One region of the Altererythrobacter ishigakiensis genome, then DNA from elsewhere that is predicted to be linked to it. Evidence: predicted binding sites of a transcription regulator. Region 1 holds the regulator's gene; each other region holds the start of a gene.

Region 1 (3,276 bases):
CCTCAACGGCGCTATTGACGATCTACGACATGGCCAAGGCGCTGGATAAGGGCATGGTTATCGGGGAGGTTCGCCTGCTGGAAAAGCTGGGCGGCAAATCCGGGCATTGGGTGGCTGACTGACCCATGGGCGCAATGCTCACTTTGGAAGAAGCACAGGAGCGAGTGCTGGCATTGGCGCCGAAAATGCCGATCGGAAGCGTTCCGATTGGAACTGCCACGGGACGGTATCTCGCAGAGGACTTGCAGTCACAGCGCACCCAGCCACCAGCGGATCTTTCGGCTATGGATGGCTATGCAATCGGCGGTGAGTATCAAGGCCCATGGAAACTGGTGGGTGAAAGCCGCGCCGGCGCACCTTTTGACCGTAAGCTTGAGCATGGCGAGACAGTGCGCATTTCAACGGGAGCGCATGTTCCGTCCGGCGCAGACCGTATTCTGATTCAGGAGAATGCGCAGGTCGATGACGCATTTGTGACGTGCTTTCAGGACTTCCCAAACGCCATGCGTCACATACGGCAACGCGGGTTCGACTTCTCTGCCGGAGATACTGTCCTTAATGCTGGAACACCCATTGGCCCTGCGCAGCTGGCGCTGGCGATTGGTGCCGGTCATGCCTCGCTGAATGTTCGCCGTGCACCAAAGGTTGCAGTTCTCGACTGCGGCGATGAATTGGTAGCCGATCCAGCACACTGCGCCGAACATCAGATCCCGGCCAGTAATGGCGCGATGATCGCTGCAATGCTGGCAGAATTGGGCTGTGAAGTGGTCAGGCTTGGTCCGGTGCCCGATGACCGCGAAGCGCTCGCCTCCGCCCTCGCGAAAGCTGACGGCGCAGACATTTTGGTAACTACGGGCGGCGCCTCGGTGGGCGACCACGACCTGATGCGTCCAGCGCTTGAGGCATGGGGTGCAAAGCTCGACTTCTGGAAAGTCGCAATGAAGCCCGGCAAGCCGATCATGGTGGCTACGCGCGGCAAGCAGGTGATTTTCGGCCTGCCCGGAAATCCGGTGTCGAGCTTTGTCACGTGCTTCTTGTTTGTGCTTCCGTTGGTGCGTGCAGCTATGGGCGCAAAGCAACCCCTTCCCGCCAGAGCAACCCTCGCCGCAGGGTGCGACCTACCCTCGATTGGTTCACGCCGCGAATTCCTGCGCGCCAATTGGGACGGAGACAGCGTCCAGCTGGCCGATTCGCAGGACTCGTCAGCGCTAGCTGCGCTCGCACAAGCCAATTGCTTAATTGATCGCCCGGCTCGCTCGGATGAGATCGAAGCGGGAACACATGTTCCATGCCTGCTGTTGAAAAATGGCTGAATTGCTTGACTTGCCAGAACTCGTTGCCTAATTGTTCTTCATTCGTTCACCATATCGCGTGAAAGCGGGATAGGCGACCAGAGGAGGTTTTCGCCATGCTGACGGCAAAGCAGCACGAATTGATCCGTTTCATTCAGCAGCGTTTGGAAGAAACCGGCATTTCCCCATCATTCGAAGAGATGAAGGAAGCGCTCGACCTCAAGAGCAAGTCAGGCGTGCACCGCTTGATCTCGGCTTTGGAGGAACGCGGTTTTATCCGGCGTTTGGCCAATCGTGCGCGCGCGCTTGAAGTTATCAAGATGCCGGAAGATGCCACGCCTGCGGGTCGTGTAGCACCGGCCAATGATCCGGTAGCGCGGGTTACGAGCCCTGCCCCAACGGCACCCGAACCGGCTAATGACATTATCGAAGTCCCACTGCACGGTCGCATCGCGGCGGGCGCTCCGATTGAGGCGCTCGAAGGTCAATCGAGTATGCCGGTGCCAGCGGCCCTGCTTGGCCCCGGTGAGCACTACGCTCTTGAAGTGTCGGGCGACTCCATGATCGAGGCAGGTATCTTTGACGGCGATTATGCCTTGGTGAAACGTGCCGACAGTGCACGGGATGGAGAAATCGTTGTTGCCCTCGTGCGCAACGAAGAAGCCACCCTCAAATACTTGCACCGTGACAATGGGATGATCCGTCTGGATCCAGCCAATGGTGCCTATGACCCACAGGTCTACGCACCGCACGAAGTTGTTGTCCAAGGCAAGCTCGCAGGTCTGCTGCGCCGCTACCACTAAACTTTGTTCTTATGCGGTTGTCCTGCGCGCTGAGCTGTCCCCAATCAGACTAGAGCCCCAACCTAGTCAAGCTCGGCGCGCCACCAACCGTGCTGTCCCTGATGATCTGAGACCGTCTGGATTCGCTGATCGGCCAAGACAATTGCCAGACCGCCTGACCTCGCCAGAAATTTTCCATCGGCCTTTAACCATTTCGGACGGCAAGACATCGGCAGCCAGCGATCTGTCAGAATTGCAGCGCCGGCCATAACCATGAGTAGTCCGGCCCCGATCGCGGCGATCCATTGCCATGGATCCTGCAATGCGAACCAACTGGCGATCTCGGCAGCGAATGCGACCACCAGCCAAGGCCCGCGATCGAATCCGGATTCTGAAAGAAATTGTTCCGCAGCATTGGTGACACTGGACACAGACAGCGTCATGCGCCATTGGCGCTGCACTGCAGCATCGCCGGCTTGGGCGTCGGCCCCTGTGGGAACCACTGGCGTGTGTTGCGTCGCCATCCAGGCATTGGAAAGGAAACAAAGGCTTATGGCAAGCGAAAGCGGCGCGCGCGCAGGCAGAGTTGTCACCCGCTTTGCCCCATCACCAACAGGTTTTCTCCACATTGGCGGAGCGCGAACTGCGCTGTTTAACTGGCTCTATGCGCGCCATCACGGCGGCAAGGCGCTGTTGCGGATCGAGGACACAGACAAGAAACGCTCTACACAAGAAGCCATTGATGCCATTCTAGACGGGCTCCACTGGCTTGGCCTCGACTATGATGAAGAACCGGTGTTTCAATCTCAACGCGCCGAGCGCCACGCCGAAATAGCGTTGAAGATGCTCGAGGCAGGCTATGCCTATAAGTGTTTTGCAACACCCGAAGAACTTGAGGCCATGCGGGCCGAGCAACGCGCCAATAAGCAGCCGATGCGCTATGACGGGCGCTGGCGTGATCGCGATGCATCGGAGGCCCCCGAAGGCGCTCCTTATACTATCCGCATCAAGACCAAGACTGAAGGTGAAACCTCCATCGAAGACGCGGTCCAAGGTCACGTCACCGTCCGCAATGAAGAGATTGACGATTATATTATCCTGCGTGCTGACGGATCGCCGACTTATATGCTGGCAGTGGTGGTCGATGACCACGATATGGGCGTCACTCATGTGATTCGCGGCGATGATCATTTGAACAACGC
Region 2 (3,276 bases), 200 kb from region 1:
CCGTCTCTGCCATCGCTTCACCGCCCTCAAGCTTAACAGCTGCCGCGCCGCTCTGTTTAAGCAGATAGGAAGCGCTTTCGAATGCTTTCTCTTTTGAAGATTCATAGGAGCCGAATGGCATATCGACCACCACGACTGAGTGGTACGAGCCGCGCACAACGGCTGCGGCGTGGTTTGCCATCATTTCCAGCGTCACTGGAACTGTTGAGTCGAGGCCATAGATAACCTGGCCCAGTGAATCCCCGACCAACAGGATGTCACAATGTGCATCAAGTAGTTGAGCCTGACGTGCCGTATAGGCCGTCAACATCACCAGCGGTTCCTTGGTCTCACCATCCTTCTTGTGATCCCGAATTTTTGGAATCGTGAGCCGTTTGCGCGGCTTGGGGGTGGGGGTGGCGCGGCTTGTGCTGGTGTCGAGCTGAAATGTGGTAGACATGCGGCAGCTTTAGCTATGCTGTGGGGATAAGGCAAAGCCAAGATACTTGGCGAAAGTGCAATTTTCTTGCACAAGGCTTTCCAGAACAAAGCGCGTCGAGGACGCGTACTAAAGGGAAAATCTTCAGTCATGGCAGTCACCGGTAAGAGCCACGAGAATTGGTCGTCACGCAGTGCATTTATTCTGGCAGCGGTGGGTTCCGCTGTCGGGTTGGGTAACATGTGGCGGTTTCCCGCAGAGGCGGGGGAGAATGGGGGTGGTGCCTTTGTTCTCTTTTACATCTTCTGCGTTCTTCTGATTGGCCTGCCGGTACTGCTTTCTGAAGTATTGGTCGGGCGTCATGGCCAAGCCAACGCACCTGAAAGTGTGCGCCGTGTTGCACGCGATTCCAATGCGCCGGAGGGATGGGGCATTCTTGGTTCGATGGGGGTGTTTGCAGCGTTCCTGATCTTGAGCTTTTACTGCGTCGTGGGTGGCTGGGTCGTTTATTACATAGGGGTCTTCGCCGGCGATCTAGTCCAAACCGGGCTTTCTGGCGGTGCATTTGAAGGACGCGCTGCGTCTGATATCGAAGGTCTGTTGCCCGGTTTGTTTGGTGACGGTGGACTAATGGTTGGTCTCAATCTCGGTTTTCTCGCTGTGACCATGTTCTTTGTCTCTCGGGGTGTGTCGAGTGGGATTGAATGGGTCGCAGTTTACCTGATGCCCATCTTCTTCCTGCTGTTTGTTGGCATCACTGTTTATGGCGCGTTCACAGGCAATTTCGGAGAGGCTGTTGCCTATCTCTTTACCTTCGATTTTTCGAAGTTGACCGGAGAGGTAATGCTCGCCGCTGTTGGACAAGCGTTCTTTTCTCTCTCGCTTGGCGTGGCAGGCATGATGACTTACGGCGCCTATGCCAATCGTGACACCAATCTGGGTGAGACTTCGGGCATTATCGCAGCGGCTGATACTGGTGTTGCAATGTTGGCGGGCCTCGCCATTTTCCCGATTGTGTTTGCGGCGGGTCTTTCGGCAAGCGCTGGACCGGGCTTGATGTTTCAGTCTTTGCCAATTGCATTTCAGGCGATGCCATTTGGCTCGTTGATCGGCCTTGCCTTCTTCGTGATGGTTTTCTTTGCAGCGCTGACGAGCTCGGTTTCGCTGCTTGAAGCCCCGACGGCTTATGTGTTCGAGAAATTCAGTATGTCGCGACCGGTTGCGACTTTGATTGTCGGTTTGGGGGCAGCGATTTTGGGTGTGCTGTCGTCGCTTTCATTTAATGAGATGGCTGAGTTTTATCCGCTTGGCTTTATTCCGCTATTCGCGGAAACGAATTTCTTCGACACGCTCGATGGTGTGACGGCGAAGTTGTTCATGCCGATTGGTGCGATTTTGACGTGTATTTTCGTCGGTTGGGTAGCTGATGCGAAACTGATCGATGACGAAAATGGACTGGATGGGGTTCTGCATCAGAGCTGGCGGGTGTTGGTTCGTTTTGTTTGTCCCCTGGCTTTGACGGTTATTCTGTTTTTTGGTTTGTTCGGATAAGGCTTGTTGGGTTTGGTGATGGGCCGGAGGTTGATCCTCCGGCCTTTTTCGTGCGCGCAGTCGACAGCCATTGCCAACCCACCGATATTGGAACATAATAGGAACAAATGAGTCGTTCCGTTATGTCCAAAACTACTGATTCTGTCTCTGATATCCTTGTCGCCAATACATCTGCAGGTAGTGCAGCGGCGCTCGTGCAAACCTGTCTACCGCGTTGGAAGCCTGGCCTTTCGGTGCCTCAGCATAGTGAGATATTCTCTGACAGTGATGAAGGCTCCGGCGCTGCGCTGGCCCTTTCCTTAGCGCGCGATGCGATGAAGGTGGCTGCAAGGGATATCGCGCCTGCGCAAGAGGATCGCCGCCAGATCTTGTGGGTGCAGGATAAATCTGCCGTACGCCTCACGGGACGACCCTATGTCCATGGCCTACCTAAAGACTTGCAGCACCGACTTATCCATGTCGAAGCCAAGTCGCCGGAAGATGCGTTGTTTGCGCTGGAAGAAGGGCTGCGTTGTCGTGATCTCGCTTTCGTTCTGGGAGAAATTGCCGGCAATCCGCGTGGACTTAATTTTACTGCGTCACGAAGGTTGAGTTTGGCAACAGAGAAGCATGGCGTGCCCTTGTGGCTGGTGCGGATTGATGCCGAGGCTGATCTGTCTTCAGCGCGGATGCGCTGGAAAGTGACATCTGTACCATCTGCGTCTCCGCGCTGGGCGCGGACCACCCCCGGCCGCCCGACCTGGCGTGCAGAGCTGTTTCGTGCGCGTACGCACCCGCCTGGAGAATGGAGTTTAAGCGATGACGGCAGCGGTCTCATCGCCGCTCGACCGCATAAGCCATCAATCAGCGGCTCCACAGTCGCAACCGCGACGGATCATGTCGATCTGGTTCGTGCAGCTGGCGGTCGATCGCTGGCGGCTCTCTAACGGAATTACGCGTGGTGAGGGTGCAGACGCCGCGCCAACCGTCCTTCTTAGCGAGACTGCTCATGGGCCGCGCATCGCAGCTGTGAATGAGGCGGGACATGCTGCGGGAGCACGGGTGGGTACCATGCTGGCAGATGCGCGCACGCTTTGTCCGGAAATCCAGACAGCCCCGGCTGACCCTGCAGGCGATCTGGCTTTTCTGGAGAAATTGGCACTCTGGGCGCGGCGCTGGGGACCGTGGAGTGCGTTGGATCCACCGGACGGGCTGATCGTCGATGTGACCGCAGTGGCGCATCTATTCGGTGGCGAGAAACGATTGATTGCAGATACGCAGGCGGCATTCCTTGCACGCGATCTGACCGCAAAACTGGCAATCGCGCC
Region 3 (3,276 bases), 540 kb from region 1:
GCTCAGACATTGGTCAATCCGTTCGGTCTTTCCCCATAGATCGCGGCGCAACGCTCAATCGCAAATCGATCGCTCATTCCCGCGATGAAATCTGCGATCATCCGCGCTCGCTTAGGGTTTTCAGCGGGAAGATTCGCTTGCCATTCTGCCGGCATGAGGCTGGCATCGTTGGCATAGGCCTCGAACAGCTTTGCCACCACGTCGTGCGCTCGTCTGGCGGCCGTCACTTGATCTGAATGGTAGTAAAGCTTGGCGTACATGAATTCTTTGAGGCCGCGTTCTTGTTCGGCGAATTCTGGCGAGAAGCCGCTTAATTGCCGCCCTGCCGCGCGCACCTCTTCGACCGAAGCTATGCCTTCTATTTGCGACTTGGTGTGTGTGATGACATCGTTGACCATTAGCCCGATCTGATCGCGTACAAGCTCGCGCTGCAACCGATCGCGAGGGGCGTTCGGGTAACGCCGTTCGACGGCGCGCCATTGGTCCTTCAACAGATCAAGTTCGAGCAGATCCTCCAGCGCCAGGAAACCCGCCCGCAAGCCGTCATCAATGTCGTGATTGTCGTAGGCAATGTCGTCGGCTACCGCAGCGACCTGAGCCTCCAACGAAGGCCATTGCGTTAGCTCGAGCGGAAAGGCGGCATCCAGCTCTGCCAATGCCCAATTCGGGGCATCAATCGGTCCGTTGTGCTTGGCCAGCCCCTCAAGCAAATCCCATGTCAGATTGAGCCCGTCGTGCCCCGGATACGGGCTTTCAATCCGCATGATCGTGTGCAGTGACTGTGCGTTGTGGTCAAATCCGCCGTGGCTCTCCATGGCTTCGCACAAGGCGTCTTCGCCCGCATGTCCAAACGGCGGGTGCCCCAAATCATGCGCTAAACACAGCGCTTCGGTAAGGTCTTCATCGAGCCCGAGAGATCGCGCGATCACCCGCCCGATCTGAGCAACCTCAAGACTATGCGTCAGTCGCGTTCGGTAGTGGTCCCCCTCTGGCGAGATGAAGACCTGTGTCTTGGAACGCAGCCGCCGGAAACTCATCGAATGTATAATCCGGTCCCGGTCGCGTTGAAACTCGCTGCGCGGTCCGCGCGCGCCGGCGCGCTCTTGCGGAAACTCGCGACCCCGGCTGGTTTCAGGATTGGCTGCGTATGGCGCTCTCATTGGGGCCAAGCGAGTAAGTCAACCGAGCAGCCACGACAACGGGAACAATTGGGCAACACCGTTTAGCTGTGTGGATTATAGCGACGAAGCGTCGCCGACATCACGCATCGGGCTCTGCAGGCATCAGCTGCTCGATCCATTGGCGCAAGTCATCGACGCTTTGGGCGGCATGCTCTTGCTGCGGAATGTGTCCAATGCCTGGATAGGCGACAAATGTGTTGTTGGGCAGATGCTCTGCATACCATTCGCCGGCCGCAAGCGGGATCAACGCGTCCTCTTCCCCCCACATGACCAATGTCGGCACCTCCAATGCCTCAATCTGATCCTCCGAATAGACCACACGCGGCGTAGCGAAACGCTGCATCGTCGCGCGCCGGTTGCCGGGCAAACGAGCCAGCTCCCAATAGCGGTCAATCTCAGCGTCCGTCACAATCTCCTGATTCGAGACTGATTGGGAAAGGCTGCGCTCGAATATCGAACGTGGCATGAAATGCCGCGCCACATCGCGCAGCACCGGCGTTTGCGCGATGCGGAAGCCGAGCGGCGGCGGTCCATCACGCTGGATCGGTGCGCCGCTGGCATCGACCAGAATTAGCCCTGCCAACCGATCCGAATGCTCCAGCGCGTAACCTGCTGAAATCCAGCCCCCCATGGAGTTTCCGCCAAGAATGAACTCCTCAACCCCAAGCGCATCCGCGACAAGGTCTATGTCCTTGGTGAAACTCGCAAGCGTATAGTCTTCATCAGGCGCCGCCCCGGTTAGGCCATGCCCCCGCTGGTCGTACCGGATCACGCGGTAGTCAGCCTTAAGCTCTTCAACCCACGGCTCCCACGTATGCAGATCGGCATTTGAACCGTGCAGCAAGATGATCGGCATGCCATCGCGCGCGCCTTCGTCGCGCAAGTGGGCGGTCAGGCCATTGGGAAGCTCTACAAATTGCGACGGCTCTCCGCCATATTTGGCGCGCATCTCTGCCGTGTCGGTATCAGGCGTGCGGAAAAACAGGAAAGCAATCACCAGCAAGGCGACCAGTACACCCAGAACTCGCAACACCCACTTCATCCGAACCCTCCACAGATATCTCTCTGCTTGGTGTGGCAGCTAAACCCAAGGAAACGCAAGTGCAGATGAACGCCAGTGCTTCTACTTAGCCGTTGGCTGAAAGAGATATGACTACCGCGATTTGAGAACGCGAACCGAGGTCCATCGTCAATTTTGACCTTGTTAACAACCGCATGTCAGAAATGTCCGCTCTCACTCAAGGGAGCGATTGCGATCACGGAAGGTCTTGCTCTTGGCAGGTTTCTTGGACATTTTCCCGGCTATCGGGCGGCTAACTTTCCGTGCGATCTTTCGCCCAAAAATTCTGCCGATTGGCAATGCGATTTCCAGTTTCAAGTACTGGGCGACAGGCGATGATGAGCAGCCTATCGCGGCGGATGGAATTCTCAGATATGCAACGCCTTCTCAGCAGGCGTTTATCGGATATGCGTTACTTCCTTTCGCTTTGATGCCGGTATCCCTTCTTCTGTTACACCTTTCAGGTGGCGGTATCTTCCAACTCAATGAATTCTCAATCGGACTCGTGATGTTTGTCTGGCTTGCCGGGCAATTCTTCTTGGCGGCAATTTTCATTCCGTGGGCCAACAGTACGTTCGCAAAGATCCGCAACCAGAGATATTTTGAGCCAGAGAGCTCCGAGCCAAAGACCTAATCGAGCGCCTTCACAATCTCTTCAACCATCTTCTTGGCGTCACTGAGCAGCATCATCGTCTGGTCCATATAGAACACATCGTTGTCGACCCCCGCATAACCGACGCCGCCCATGCTGCGCTTGATGAAGAAGACCTGCTTGGCCTTGTCCACATCGAATACCGGCATGCCATAGATCGGTGAGCTCTTGTCGGTCTTTGCCGCCGGGTTCACAACGTCATTCGCGCCGATGATGAAGGCAACATCGCATTGCGCAAATTCGCTGTTGATATCTTCCAGTTCGAACACCTTGTCATAAGAGACGCTGGCTTCAGCGAGCAGCACGTTCATGTGCCCCGGCATACGCCCTGCAACCGGGTGGATCGCGAACTTCACGTCCACACCCTTTTCCTCAAGGATGTC

The links. Region 1 encodes LexA, which represses DNA repair genes until DNA is damaged. Its sites were predicted from a motif close to GTTCCNCNCTTGTTCT; they were not measured.
Positions count from the first base shown of each region.
Region 2: a site for LexA is predicted at 2,059-2,074, ahead of A6F69_RS12965 (ImuA family protein). Genes of this name have one in related genera too.
Region 3: a site for LexA is predicted at 1,202-1,217, ahead of A6F69_RS10545 (deoxyguanosinetriphosphate triphosphohydrolase). Genes of this name have one in related genera too.

Region 1 covers NZ_CP015963.1:1,662,337-1,665,612, reverse strand. The annotation lists gene moaC (cyclic pyranopterin monophosphate synthase MoaC) at 1-122, shown strand, start outside; gene A6F69_RS07870 (molybdopterin molybdotransferase MoeA) at 126-1,313, shown strand; gene lexA (transcriptional repressor LexA) at 1,409-2,095, shown strand; gene A6F69_RS07860 (hypothetical protein) at 2,158-2,598, opposite strand; gene gltX (glutamate--tRNA ligase) at 2,627-3,276, shown strand, end outside.
Region 2 covers NZ_CP015963.1:1,862,203-1,865,478, reverse strand. The annotation lists gene panB (3-methyl-2-oxobutanoate hydroxymethyltransferase) at 1-439, opposite strand, end outside; gene A6F69_RS08855 (sodium-dependent transporter) at 569-1,969, shown strand; gene A6F69_RS12965 (ImuA family protein) at 2,077-2,895, shown strand; gene A6F69_RS08850 (DUF6504 family protein) at 2,846-3,276, shown strand, end outside.
Region 3 covers NZ_CP015963.1:2,201,547-2,204,822, forward strand. The annotation lists gene A6F69_RS10540 (NAD(P)H-binding protein) at 1-10, opposite strand, end outside; gene A6F69_RS10545 (deoxyguanosinetriphosphate triphosphohydrolase) at 3-1,160, opposite strand; gene A6F69_RS10550 (alpha/beta fold hydrolase) at 1,261-2,223, opposite strand; gene A6F69_RS10555 (hypothetical protein) at 2,468-2,875, shown strand; gene A6F69_RS10560 (NAD(P)(+) transhydrogenase (Re/Si-specific) subunit beta) at 2,872-3,276, opposite strand, start outside.